One region of the Kitasatospora sp. NPDC058184 genome, then DNA from elsewhere that is predicted to be linked to it. Evidence: riboswitches for the same ligand, from Rfam matches in the RefSeq annotation. Region 1 holds a riboswitch; each other region holds the start of a gene.

The links. A riboswitch is a leader RNA that binds a small molecule or an ion and turns the genes downstream of it on or off. The one in region 1 is predicted to bind cobalamin.
Region 2: it holds a riboswitch for cobalamin, as region 1 does, so the genes downstream of both, ACFVXH_RS09870 (iron ABC transporter permease) here and ACFVXH_RS18225 (ABC transporter substrate-binding protein) in region 1, are expected to answer to the same signal.
Region 3: it holds a riboswitch for cobalamin, as region 1 does, so the genes downstream of both, ACFVXH_RS09725 (ribonucleoside-diphosphate reductase subunit alpha) here and ACFVXH_RS18225 (ABC transporter substrate-binding protein) in region 1, are expected to answer to the same signal.

The regions. Positions count from the first base shown of each region.
Region 1 is NZ_JBHVVE010000008.1:286,527-290,729, reverse strand. Features, by position in the region: gene ACFVXH_RS18235 (3-dehydroquinate synthase) at 1-319, shown strand, start outside; gene ACFVXH_RS18230 (shikimate dehydrogenase family protein) at 321-1,214, shown strand; cobalamin riboswitch at 1,327-1,533, shown strand; gene ACFVXH_RS18225 (ABC transporter substrate-binding protein) at 1,619-2,632, shown strand; gene ACFVXH_RS18220 (FecCD family ABC transporter permease) at 2,629-3,708, shown strand; gene ACFVXH_RS18215 (ABC transporter ATP-binding protein) at 3,705-4,203, shown strand, end outside.
Region 2 is NZ_JBHVVE010000004.1:279,823-284,025, forward strand. Features, by position in the region: gene ACFVXH_RS09860 (ABC transporter substrate-binding protein) at 1-708, opposite strand, end outside; gene ACFVXH_RS09865 (ABC transporter ATP-binding protein) at 725-1,528, opposite strand; gene ACFVXH_RS09870 (iron ABC transporter permease) at 1,525-2,604, opposite strand; cobalamin riboswitch at 2,727-2,852, opposite strand; gene sodN (superoxide dismutase, Ni) at 2,934-3,329, opposite strand; gene sodX (nickel-type superoxide dismutase maturation protease) at 3,606-3,968, shown strand; gene ACFVXH_RS09885 (CGNR zinc finger domain-containing protein) at 3,976-4,203, opposite strand, start outside.
Region 3 is NZ_JBHVVE010000004.1:246,104-250,306, reverse strand. Features, by position in the region: gene ACFVXH_RS09730 (glycosyltransferase family 39 protein) at 1-1,572, shown strand, start outside; cobalamin riboswitch at 1,645-1,779, shown strand; gene ACFVXH_RS09725 (ribonucleoside-diphosphate reductase subunit alpha) at 1,972-4,203, shown strand, end outside.

The DNA.
Region 1 (4,203 bases):
CCGGCTGCGCCACGGCGAGGCGGTCGGCGTCGGCACGGTCTTCGCCGGCCGGCTGGCGGGCGCGCTCGGCCGGATCGGCCCCGAGCGGGTCGCCGAGCACCACGAGGTGGTCGCCCACTACGGGCTGCCGACCGCGCTGCCGCCCGAGGTCGGCACCGGGGCGCTGATCGCCCTCATGCGGCTGGACAAGAAGGCCGTCGACGGGCTCTCCTTCGTCCTGGACGGCCCGCGCGGCGCCGAACTCGTCAGCGACGTCCCCGAGTCGCTGGTCGCCCGCACGCTGGACGCCATGCCGCGCGCCGCCGCCGGGGAGGCCTGAGATGTCCCTTCACCCCGACCTGCCGACCCCCGACCTGCCGACCCCCGACGCACCGGCCTCCGACGCACCCGACGCACCGGCCCCCGACGCGCCGGCCGCCCGTCCGCCGATCTCCGGCCGCACCCGGCTGTTCGCGGTGCTCGGCGACCCGGTCGCACAGGCCAAGGCGCCCGCCCTGCTCAACCCGCTGTTCGCGGCGAGCGGCGTGGACGCCGTGCTCGTCCCCGTGCACGCCCCGGCGGACCGGCTGGACGAGGTCGTCCGCGGGCTGAAGGCCGTCGCCAACCTGGACGGGCTGCTGGTCACCGTCCCGCACAAGCTGGCGATGTGCGGGCACGCCGACGAACTCAGCGACGCCGCCGCCCTGTTGGGCAGCACCAACGCGCTGCGCCGCGAGCCGGACGGCCGCTGGTACGGCGACAACTTCGACGGCGCCGGGTTCGTCCGGGGCCTGGCCGCCGCCGGGTACCACCCGGCCGGGCTGCGGGTGGCACTGGCCGGCGCCGGAGGCGCGGGGCTCGCCATCGCCGCCGCCCTGCTCGCCGAAGGGGCCGCCGCACTCACCGTGACCGATCCCGACCGGGGCCGGGTGGACGCCCTGCTGGAGCGGCTCGGCACCCGCTGGCCCGGCCGCGTGGCCGCCGCCCCGCGCCCGCCCGCCGACGTCGACCTCGCGGTCAACGCCACCCCGCTGGGCCTGGACCCGGCCGACCCGCTCCCCTTCGACCCGGCACCGCTGGCGCCCGGCGCGCTGGTCGCCGACATCATCATGACGCCCGCCGAGACCCCGCTGCTGCGCACCGCCGCCGCCCTCGGCCTCGCCACCCACCCCGGCATCCACATGCTCGCCGAGCAGCTGCCGCTCTACCGCTCCTTCTTCCGCCTTCCGGGGTGATCCCCCGTCCCTCCGGAGCCGGCCGACCCCCGTGGCCGCTCCCTCCCCCGTCCCCGGGAACGATCCAAACGATCATCCCACCGGCCGGTCGCCACCGACCTGACCACGCCTGATACCGTGCCATCGCCGTGGTGTTCGGGAAACCGGTCTGAGTCCGGTGCGGCCCTCGCCACTGTTGCCGCGGAGTTCCGCGGCCCTCGCTGACCGGCTTTCGCCAGCGGTCAGGGCCACTGGGCGGGCTGGGAGAGCCGCTCGGGAAGGTCGGTCGCGGCGTGTTGATGCGGAAGCCAGGAGACCGGCCACGGCGCGACATGTTCCACGAGGGTTTTGGAGAACACGTGCCCAGCGGTCAGCCGTACCCGCATCCGGTCCGATCCATACGTTCCACGCGCTCCGCGCGCTCCATGCGTCCCGTACGTCCCACAGGTCCGACACGCGTCGGCCGGGCCGTCGCGGCCCTGCTGTTCGTCGGCGTGCTCGGAGGTTGCGCGGGCGCCCCCGCGCCCGTCGCGTCCGGCGGGGCGACCGGGAGTGCCGCGCCGGTCAGCGTGGACAACTGCGGGACCACCGTGACGGTCGGCGCGCCGCCCGAGCGGCTGGTGACGCTCAACCAGGGTGCCACCGAGGTGGCCCTGGCCCTCGGGCTGCAGTCCCGCATGGCCGGTACCGCCTACCTCGACGACTCCGTCCCGGAGAAGTGGAAGGCCGCCTACGACTCCGTCCCGGTGCTCTCCAAGAAGTACCCGACGAAGGAGAACCTCCTCGCGGCCCGTCCCGACTTCCTGTACGCCTCCTACTCCAGCGCGTTCACCGACAAGGTCGCGGGCACCCGGGAGGAGCTGCGCGGCCAGGGCGTCCCGTCGTACCTGTCCCCGTTCGGCTGCTCGGACAAGAGCCAGGTGCCGCCGACGACCTGGCAGGCGGCGTGGGGCGAGCTGAACGACGTCGCCAAGGTCTTCGGCGTCCCGGAGCGGGCCGCCGCGATCCAGCGGCAGCAGGAGCAGCAGCTGGCGCAGTTCACGGCGACGGCCGCGGGCAAGGGCCTGAAGGTCCTGTGGTTCGACTCGGACACCAAGACGCCGTTCGTCGGCGCCGGCCAGGGCGGGCCCCAACTCGTGCTCGACGCCGTGGGCGCCCGCAACGTCTTCGGGGACCTGCCCGGCAGTTGGCAGAACGTGAGCTGGGAGAAGGTCGTCGCGGCGGACCCGGACGCCATCGTGGTCGCGGACGCCGACTGGGACACCGCCCAGTCCAAGATCGACTACCTGGAGAACGACCCGGTCCTGAGCAAGCTCACCGCCGTACAGCGCAAGGCCTTCGTGACGGTGCCGTTCTCCGAGTCGACGCCCGGCGTGCTGCTCGCCGACGGTGCCGCCCGGGTGTCCGACGGGCTGGGCCGACTGCACCCGGCTTCATGACCGCCGCGCCCCACCCCGTCGTGCGGCCCGCTGGTCCGGGCCGCGCGACGGCGGCCCTGGCCGTCGCCGCGGCCCTGCTCCTGAGCACCGTGCTCCTCGGCCTGGCCGTGGGCTCGCAGCACGAGTCGGTCGGGACGGTGATCGAGGTCGTGGCGCGCCGTCTCCGGCTGGGCGACCCGCACGTGACGCTGCTGGACGACCAGATCGTCTGGCAGCTGCGGCTGCCCCGGGTGCTGGGAGCGGCCGCCACCGGCGCCGGCCTCGCGGTCTGCGGCGCGGTGCTGCAGACGCTGACCGGGAACGACCTGGCCGATCCCTTCCTACTCGGGATCTCGGACGGAGCCGCCGCCGGCGCGGTCACCGTGATCGTCCTCGGCGTCGGCGTGTCCGGCGCCGTGGGCACCGGCACGGTGGCGACGGCGGCCTTCGCCGGCGCCCTGCTCGCCGCCATCGTCGTCCTGGCCCTGGCCGGCGCCCGAACCCGGTCGCTGCCCACCACCCGGACCGTGCTCGCCGGCATCGCGGTGGGCCAGATGTGCGGGGCCTACACCTCGTTCGTCGTGATGGTCCTCGGGGACCGCGACGCGGCGCGCGGGGTCATGGAGTGGACGCTGGGTTCGGTCGCCGGCGTGCGGTGGCCCACCGCCGTCTTCCTGCTGGCGGTCGCGCTGGTCGGTGTCACGGTCCTGGCCTCCTCGGCCCGCGACCTGGACGCCTTCGCCTTCGGCGAGACCGCCGCCCGCTCCCTCGGCGTCCACGTCGAGCGCACCCGCTGGGTCCTCGTCGCCACCGCCGCGCTGGTGACCGCGTGCCTGGTCGCCAACACCGGCGTCATCGGGTTCCTCGGCCTAGTCGTCCCGCACGTGGTCCGTCTCGTCTGCGGCCCGCGCCACGCCCTCCTGCTGCCCGTGTCGGCGCTGGTCGGCGCGTCCCTCCTGGTGGGCAGCGACGTCGTGGCGCGCTCGGTCCTCCCCGACCGGGAGATCCCCGTCGGCGTCGTCACGGCCGGGCTCGGAGCGCCGTTCTTCGCCTGGCTGCTGTGGCGCCAGGGGCGGGCCGACGGGAGGGCGCAGTGACGACGACGCCTGTCGGGCTGCGCGCGGAGGGACTCGGTGTCCGCATCGGCGGAGCCACCCTGCTGGACGCGGTCTCGATCGCCTTCCGCCCCGGCCGGATCACGGGCCTGCTCGGGCCCAACGGCGCCGGGAAGACCACCCTGCTGCGCGCGGTCGCCGGACTGACCCGGCCGAGCGCGGGCCGGGTCCTCCTGGACGGCGAGGACCTCCACGCCCTCACGGCCCGCCGGCGGGCACGACGGGTGGCCTTCATGGAACAGCAGGCGGACACCCGGCTGTCGCTGACGGTTCGTCAGGTCATCGAGCTCGGCCGCACGCCGCACCGCGGCCGCTGGCCCGTGCCGACGGACTCCGCCGCCGACGCCCACGAGCGGTCCGTGGTCGCCGACGCCGTCGCCGCGGCCGACGTCGGCCACCTGCTCGACCGCTCCTGGCCGACGCTGTCGGGCGGCGAGCGGCAGCGGGTCCAGCTCGCCCGGGCGCTGGCGCAGGAGC
Region 2 (4,203 bases), on a different contig from region 1:
GGCCTTGGCGATGATCTCGTTGGCGGCGGCGAACTTCCCGGCGGTGTACGGCTTGTCCTGCCCGCTGTCGTACAGGAAGACGGAGGGGCGGCGCTCGGGCTGCGGGACGGCGGCGATCCGCGCCTTGAAGTCCGCGATCAGCTGGTCGGAGCGGTCCTTGACGTCGAAGATCTCGCCGAGGTTGGCCAGGTCGGTGTAGAGCGCCTCCAGCGGGTCCATCACGCCGCGCTCGGTGCCCTTGCCGCTGCGGCAGGACTCGCTGAGCACGTACGAGTCGACGCCGAGCGCCTTGAAGGCCTGCGGGGTGACGCCGCTGCCCTCGTCGAAGCCGTAGTGCCAGCCGGCGAAGACCAGGTCGGCCTTGGCGTCCAGCGCGATCTCCTTGGTGAGGATCTTCTTGGAGAGCCAGGTGGTCTGCTGGTAGCCGTCCTTCCAGGCGACCTGGTCGATCTTCCCCTTGTCGTCGGGCATCACGTAGCCGGCCATCCGGTCGGCGAGGCCGAGCGAGAGCATCAGTTCGGTGATGTTGACGTCGTTGGTCACCACCCGGGCGGGCTTCTGCGCGAAGGTGAGCTTCTCCCCGCAGTTGTCCACCGTCACGGGGTAGTGGGCGGAGGCGGTGGCGGCCTCCTTCGGGGCGATCTCGGCGCCGCAGCCGACGAGTCCGAGGGCGAGCAGGGCGGTGGCGGCAACGGCCTTGGTGCGCACGGGAGTTCCTTGGGGGTCAGGGGAGGCGGTCGAAGAGCAGCTGGAGGGCGCCGGTCTCCGGGTGGCGCACCGGGGTGCCCCGGACGCCGAACACCTCGGCCAGCAGGGCGGGTCGGAGCACCTCGTCGGGCGGCCCGGAGGCGACGATCCGGCCGTCCCGCAGGACGTACAGCAGGTCGCAGTGGCCCGCCGCCAGGTTGAGGTCGTGCAGCGCGGTGAGCACCGTCGGACCGGCCTCGCGGGCGAGCGCCAGCACCTCCAACTGGTGCGCGATGTCGAGGTGGTTGGTGGGTTCGTCGAGCACCAGCAGGCGCGGTTCCTGGACCAGCGCGCGGGCGAACAGCACCCGCTGCTTCTCGCCCCCGGACAGGCTCAGGAAGCCCCGCTCGGCGAGGTGCCCGGCCCGGACCTTGCGCAGCGCCTCGGCGCAGCGCCGCTCGTCCCCGTCGACTTGGGCGCCGAAGCCGCGGCGGTGCGGCAGCCGGCCCATGGCGACCACCTCGGCGACGGTGAAGTCGAACTCGGCGGAGTGCTCCTGGGTCAGCGCGGCCACCCGGCGGGCGCTCTCGCGGGCGGTGAGGGCGTGCAGGTCGTCGCCGGCCAGCCGGACCACGCCGCCGGCCGGCTTCAGCACCCGGTAGACGCAGCGCAGCAGGGTCGACTTGCCGCTGCCGTTGGGGCCGATCAGGCCGACCACCTGTCCGGCGGCGGCCGCCAGGCTCACCTCGTGGACCAGCCGGGTGCCGGCCAGCTCCACCGAGACGCCGTCGACGGCGAGGTCCTGGGCGTGCACCGGGGTCGGGTCGGTCGTCGCGGTCACCGGGCACCTCCGAAGGCCTGGCCGCGGCGGCGCATCATCACCAGGAAGGCGGGCACGCCGAGCACCGCGGTGAACACCCCGACGGGCAGTTCGGCGGGCGCCAGCAGGGTGCGCGAGGCGATGTCCACCCAGACCAGCAGCAGCGCCCCGGCGAGCGGCGCGACCACCAGCACCCGGCGGTGCCCGGCGCCGACCAGCATCCGCGCCAGGTGCGGCATCAGCAGCCCGACGAAGCCGATCGCTCCGCTGACCGCGACCACGGTGCCGGTGACGGCGGCGGTCACCACGAACAGCTCGCGGCGCAGCCGGTCCGGGTCCACGCCGAGCGAGGCGGAGGTCTCGTCGCCCATCGCGAGCGCGTCCAGCCGCCCGGCGGTGCAGGCCAGGTAGGCGAGCCCGGCCAGCACGGTGACGGCGGCGATCGGCACCTTGCCCCAGGTGGCGCCGCCGAGGCTGCCGAGCAGCCACATCATGACGTCCCGGGCGGCCTCGCCGCGGTCGGCGGCGAAGACCATCAGGGTGGTGGCGGCGGAGAAGCCGTAGGACAGCGCGGTGCCGGTGAGCACCAGCCGCAGCGGGGTGAGCCCGTACGCGGTGCGGGCCGCGACGTAGACCAGGGTCATGGCGGCCAGCGCGGAGCCGAAGGCGGAGGCGGAGATCGCCCACACCCCGAGCGAGGCGAAGGCGCCGAACAGCATCACGGCGTTGGCGCCGACGGCCGCGCCGGAGGAGATGCCGAGCACGAAGGGGTCCGCCAGCGCGTTGCGCACCAGGGCCTGGACGGCGACCCCGCAGGCGGCCAGCCCGGCGCCGACCACGGCGGCCAGCACGGTGCGCGGCAGCCGGATCTCCCAGACGATCGCGTACGCGGCCGCCTCGTCCGCGTCCAGCCGGCCGCCCGTCAGCCCGGCGCCCAGGAGCCGCAGCACCCGGGGCAGGCCGAGCCCGGAGGAGCCGAGGGCGACCCCGCAGACCAGGGAGAGCAGCAGGGCGGCGGCGAGTCCGGCGGCGAGCGGGACGACGGGTATTCGGCGAGCGGGCGGGCCGACTGCACGGTTGACGGGTGCGCGGTTCACGGGTGCGCCTTGCCTCGGGCCGGGAGCGCGCCGGGGCGGGCGCGGGCCGGGGGCGTGCCGGGGCGCCGTTCCCCTCGCAGTCCGCGGCGAGTTGTCGGGAGGTCGGCGGCCGAGGGCGATCGGGCTGGCGCGGCCGTACGGGCGGGTACGGGCCGTGCTCACCGTTGCGGGTCAGCGCCGGATTCGCACCGGACTTCCCCCTCGGACGCCCTGGCAGCATAACAGCCACTCAGGGCAGGCAACCCTTACCGAGCCGGGTCGGACGTGAACGCACGACCGCCCCCGTCCGGCGGTGCGGACGGGGGCGGTCGGGTGGCGACGCGTCAGGCTCAGGCCTGCTTGGTCTCCCAGAAGATTTTGTCGACCTGGGCGATCAGGTCGAGCAGGGCCTGGCCGGTGGCCGGGTCCGTGGACGCCTTGGCGGCCGAGGCGGCCTTCAGGGTGTCGTTGATCAGCTGGTGCAGCTGCGGGTACTTCTCGAAGTGCGGGGCCTTGAAGTAGTCGCTCCACAGCACCGAGATGTGGTGCTTGACGGCCTCGGCGCGCTGCTCCTTGATGATGACGGCGCGGGCGCGGAAGTGCGGGTCCTCGTTGGCCTGGTACTTCTCCTGGGTGGCCTTGACCGACTCGGCCTCCAGCTTGGCCTGCGCGGGGTCGTAGACGCCGCAGGGCAGGTCGCAGTGGGCGTGGACGGTGGCGCGCGGTGCAAACAGACGAGAGAACATGGGAGTCCTTCCTTAGATCGTCTTCCCGCGCCCGAGATTACCCTTCCGCCCTCCCGGTTTCGCGATCGGGCGGTGGGCCTAGGGCGAAAGACGGACCGGGAACCGGCGCAATCCGGACATCGGACGGACGGCGGTCCGTACGGCAGACTGGGGGCGCGAGCGGGGGCGGGAGGAGGAGTCGTGGCGCGGAGCACGCGAGCGGAGGGCGCCGGGGCGGGGGAGCGCGGCCCGGGCGGCGCGCTGCCGTTCGGGCTGGTCGACGTGGCGGGGCCGTCGATGGTCCCGACCCTGCGCGAGGGCGACCGGCTGCTGGTCCGCTACGGCGCGCCGATCCGGCCCGGCGCGGTGGTGGTCTTCCGGCACCCCTTCCAGCAGGACCTGCTGGTGGTGAAGCGGGCCGCCGAGCGCCGGGCCACGGGCTGGTGGCTGCTCTCCGACAACCGCCCGGTGGACAGCGACAGCCGCAGCTACGGCGCCGTCCCGGACGAGCTGGTGCTCGGCCGGGTGCTGCTGCGGCTGCGCCCGAGCCCGGTCTGGCTGGCGCCGGGGCGCCGGCTGGAGCGGCTGCTGCTCACCCCGCGGCTGGCCCGGGTGCCGGGCCTGGCCCGCCGGCTCGGCGCCTGGGTCGAGGAGGTCTAGCGGGCCGCTACGCCCGGGCCGCCGCCTCCGCCTCCAGGCGCTTGCGGGCCCGGTAGGCGGCCACGTTGGCGCGGGTCGCGCAGCGGTCCGAGCAGTAGCGGCGGGAGCGGTTGGTCGAGGTGTCCAGGTAGGCGTTGCGGCAGGGCGCGGCCTGGCAGATGCCGAGCCGGTCGGCGCCCAGCTCGGTGAGGTGGACGGCCAGGCCCATGCAGGCGACCGCGCTGAAGTGGGCGGT
Region 3 (4,203 bases), on a different contig from region 1:
CCCGCCGTAACGGTCGACAACCCCGACGGCGTCGAGCTGGCCCCGTACACCATCCCGCAGGTCCCCGCGATCGGCTGGGACCCGGGCACCAGCCCCCGGCGCCGGTGGATCGCCCGCGGCCTGCTGGGCGCCGTCCTCACCGTCCAGGCCGCCCTCTCGCTGCGCCTGCTGGCCGCCGCGCACCCCGACGAGGCCGCCGCCATGGTCGCCGGCCGCCAGCAGCTGGCCCACCTGCTGCACGGCACCCCGGTCACCACCGACCTGGTCGACCGGGTGCACGGCTCGCCCTGGCTCTACCCGCCGCTGGCCGGCGCCGCCGCCGACGCCAACGGCATCTGGGGCACCCGGCTGCTCAGCCTCGGCTTCGCACTGCTCACCACGGTCCTGCTGTACTCGCTGACCCGGCGGCTGTTCAACGAGCGGGTCGCCATCTGCGCCATCGCCGGGTACGCCGTCCTCCAGTCCACCGTCGTGGTCGGCTTCTACGCCGCGCCCGAGTCCCTCGCCGTCCTGCTGGTCGCCCTCTCGGCCTGGACCACGGTGTTCACCGCAGGCCGCCATCCGGCCCTGGCCCTGCTCGCCGCCCCGCCCACGGCGCTGGCCTGCGCCACGGCCTACTCCGCGGCCTTCGCCGTCCCCGCCCTGGTGGCCCTCGCCTTCGCCTGCGCCCGGCCGTACCACCGGGTGGGCCCGGCCGCCCTGCGCTCACTGCTGACGGCCCTCGGCACCCTCGTCCTACTGCTCCCGTACGGCACCCTCGGCAAGGTCGCCGGGTGGTCGCCCTCGCGCGGCAACGCCCCCGGCTCGGCCGGCTCGGTCCTGCTCGGCACGCTCCAGTGGGCCGGCCTGTTCACCGTCCTCGCGGTGGCCGGCACCATCGCCTACGCGCGCCGCGAACAGATGCCCGAGCACGACGCGCCGGAGAAGGAGCCCCTCCCCACCACCCGGGGCCGGCGCGCCCTGCTCGGGGCCGTCCTGACCGCCACCGCCCTGCTGGTCCCCGCCGCCCACCTGTGGACCGGCACCTCCGGCGCGCTGTTCCGCCACCTCGGCTACGGCATGCTGCTGGCCGCCCCGCTCGCCGGGGTCGGCCTGACCCGGCTGGTCGGCGCCCACTTCCGCCACCCCCAGCTCGGCATCCTGGTCTGGGTCGCCCTGCTCGCCCTCGGCCTGGAGCAGTCCGCGCTGCGCTACCAGAACGGCCCCGACTCCGGCCGCCTGCTGGCCGTCCTGCGGGTCCACACGGAGCCCCAGGGCCGCTACCTCACCGAGGTCGACGGACTCGCCGAGTACTACCTCGGCGGCGTCTCCAAGCCCGAGCAGTGGGTCTCCGCGCGCGCCGGCACCGACTACCGCGACGGGGCCGGGGTCGAGCACCACGGCGACGACGGCAGCGTCGCCGCGATCCGGGACGGCTGGTTCACCATGGTCGTCCTCGACAGCACCGCGCCGAGGGCCACCGACCGGGCCCTGGGCGAGGCCCTGGGCGCCGCCGGACACTACCGGCTGGTCGCCCAATTCACCTCGCCGACCGGCGATTCGAGCACGTACAAGGTCTATCTGAAGCACTGACCGGCCGCCCGGCCCACGCACATCCGCGACACGACAGGCACAACATATGGTGCCGCCGCAGTCCGGCGGCACAACATGTATGCTCGCTTCTGCTGTCGATGCAGGGGAACCCGGTGCGAATCCGGGACTGCCCCGCAGCGGTGAGCGGGCGGCTCCAGCAGCCGCACCCCGCGAGTCCGAGTACCTGCCGACGGCGTGCGCCACGGCCCTCCCGCAGAGGCCGCGCCGGCACCAGCAGTACCCCTCCGGGCCTCGCGGGCGGGCCGGGGAGTCACCTCGCGCGACGCTTTTTTGCGTTCGCGCCGTGCTCCCCTGCCCAGATCGGCCCGGTGGCCCCCCGAGCACCGCCGCCGATCGCCGCCAGGAGAGAGCGCCTTGACCACCGCTGCCTCAGCCACCCTGCCCGCCCAGGGCTCCGGTACCGCCTTCACCGACCCGACGGTCTCCGACCCCGGGGGCGCGCTGCTGCGGCTGCTCACCGACCGCAGCACCGACCTCACCGAGGTCGACCCCGGCCATGTCGCCGCCGCCGCGCTGCGCGGCCGCCACGCCGGCTCGGACTTCGCCGAGCTGCGCGGGCTGGCCGTGGACGCCGCCGCGTCGATGATCGCCGAGGACCCCCAGTACTCGAAGCTGGCCGCCCGCCTGCTCGCGCTGGAGATCGTCGACGAGGCGAACAGCCAGGGCTCGGTGTCCTTCTCCGCCTCGATCGCCGTCGGCCACACCGAGGGCCTGATCGGCGACACCACCGCGGACTTCGTCGCCAAGCACGCCGCCGCCCTGGACGCGCTGATCGACACCGCCGGCGACGACCGCTTCGAGTACTTCGGCCTGCGCACCGTGCAGTCCCGCTACCTGCTGCGCCACCCGATCACCCGCAAGGTGATCGAGACCCCGCAGCACTTCCTGCTCCGCGTCGCCTGCGGCCTGGCGGTCGGCGACTCCGAGCAGTCGGTGCGCGAGGTGGCCGAGCTGTACGGCCTGATGAGCCGCCTGGAGTACCTGACCTCCTCGCCGACGCTCTTCAACTCCGGCACCCGGCACCCGCAGATGTCGAGCTGCTACCTGCTCGACTCGCCGCTGGACAACCTGGACTCGATCTACAACCGCTACGCGCAGATCGCCCGCCTGTCCAAGCACGCCGGCGGCATCGGCCTGTCCTACTCGCGCATCCGCTCGCGCGGCAGCCTGATCCGCGGCACCAACGGCAAGTCCAACGGCATCGTGCCGTTCCTGCGCACCCTCGACTCCTCGGTCGCCGCCGTCAACCAGGGCGGCCGCCGCAAGGGCGCGGCCTGCGTCTACCTGGAGACCTGGCACGCCGACATCGAGGAGTTCCTGGAGCTCCGCGACAACACCGGCGAAGAGGCCCGCCGCACCCACAACCTCAACCTGGCGCACTGGATCCCGGACGAGTTCATGCGCCGGGTCAACGCCAACCAGGACTGGTCGCTGTTCTCCCCGGCCGACGTGCCGGAGCTGGTCGACCTGTGGGGCGCCGACTTCGACGAGGCCTACCGCAAGGCCGAGCTGGCCGGCAAGGCCGTCCGCACCATCCCGGCGCAGACCCTGTACGCCCGCATGATGCGCACCCTGGCGCAGACCGGCAACGGCTGGATGACCTTCAAGGACGCCTCCAACCGCGCCGCCAACCAGACCGCCCTGCCGGGCCGCACCGTGCACTCCTCCAACCTGTGCACGGAGATCCTGGAGGTCACGGACGACTCCGAGACCGCCGTCTGCAACCTCGGCTCGGTCAACCTCGGCGCCCACGTGGCCCCCGGTGCCACGGTCGACGACCTGCTCGGCGCCATGGACTGGGAGCGCCTCGACGCCACCGTCCGCACGGCCGTGACGTTCCTCGACCGCGTGGTGGACATCAACTTCTACCCGACCACCGAGGCCGGCACCTCCAACTCCCGCTGGCGGCCGGTCGGCCTCGGCGTGATGGGCCTCCAGGACGTCTTCTTCAAGCTGCGGATCGACTTCGACTCCGCCGAGGCCGCCCGCCTGTCCACGCTGATCGCCGAGCGCATCATGCTCACCGCGTACGAGCGCTCCGCCGACCTGGCCGAGCAGCTCGGCCGCCACGAGGCGTACGGCGAGACCCGCGCCGCCCGCGGCGAGCTGCACATCGACCACTTCCCGACGGCCGCCCCGCAGTGGGCCGACCGCTGGACGGCGCTGCGCGCCCGGATCGCCGAGACCGGCCTGCGAAACTCGCTGCTGCTGGCCATCGCGCCGACCGCGACCATCGCGTCCATCGCCGGCGTGTACGAGTGCATCGAGCCGCAGGTGTCCAACCTGTTCAAGCGCGAGACGCTGTCCGGCGAGTTCCTCCAGGTCAACCCGTACCTGGTGCGCGAGCTCAAGGAGCTCGGCGTCTGGGACCAGCAGACCCGCGACGCCCTGCGCGACGCCAACGGCTCCGTCCAGGACCTGAACTGGCTGCCCGCCGGGGTCCGTTCGCTGTACCGGACGGCCTGGGAGCTGCCGCAGCGCGCGCTGATCGACCTGGCCGCGGCCCGCATGCCGTACCTGGACCAGAGCCAGTCCCTGAACCTGTTCATGGCGGCGCCGACCATCGGCAAGCTCAGCTCGATGTACGCCTACGCGTGGAAGGTCGGTCTG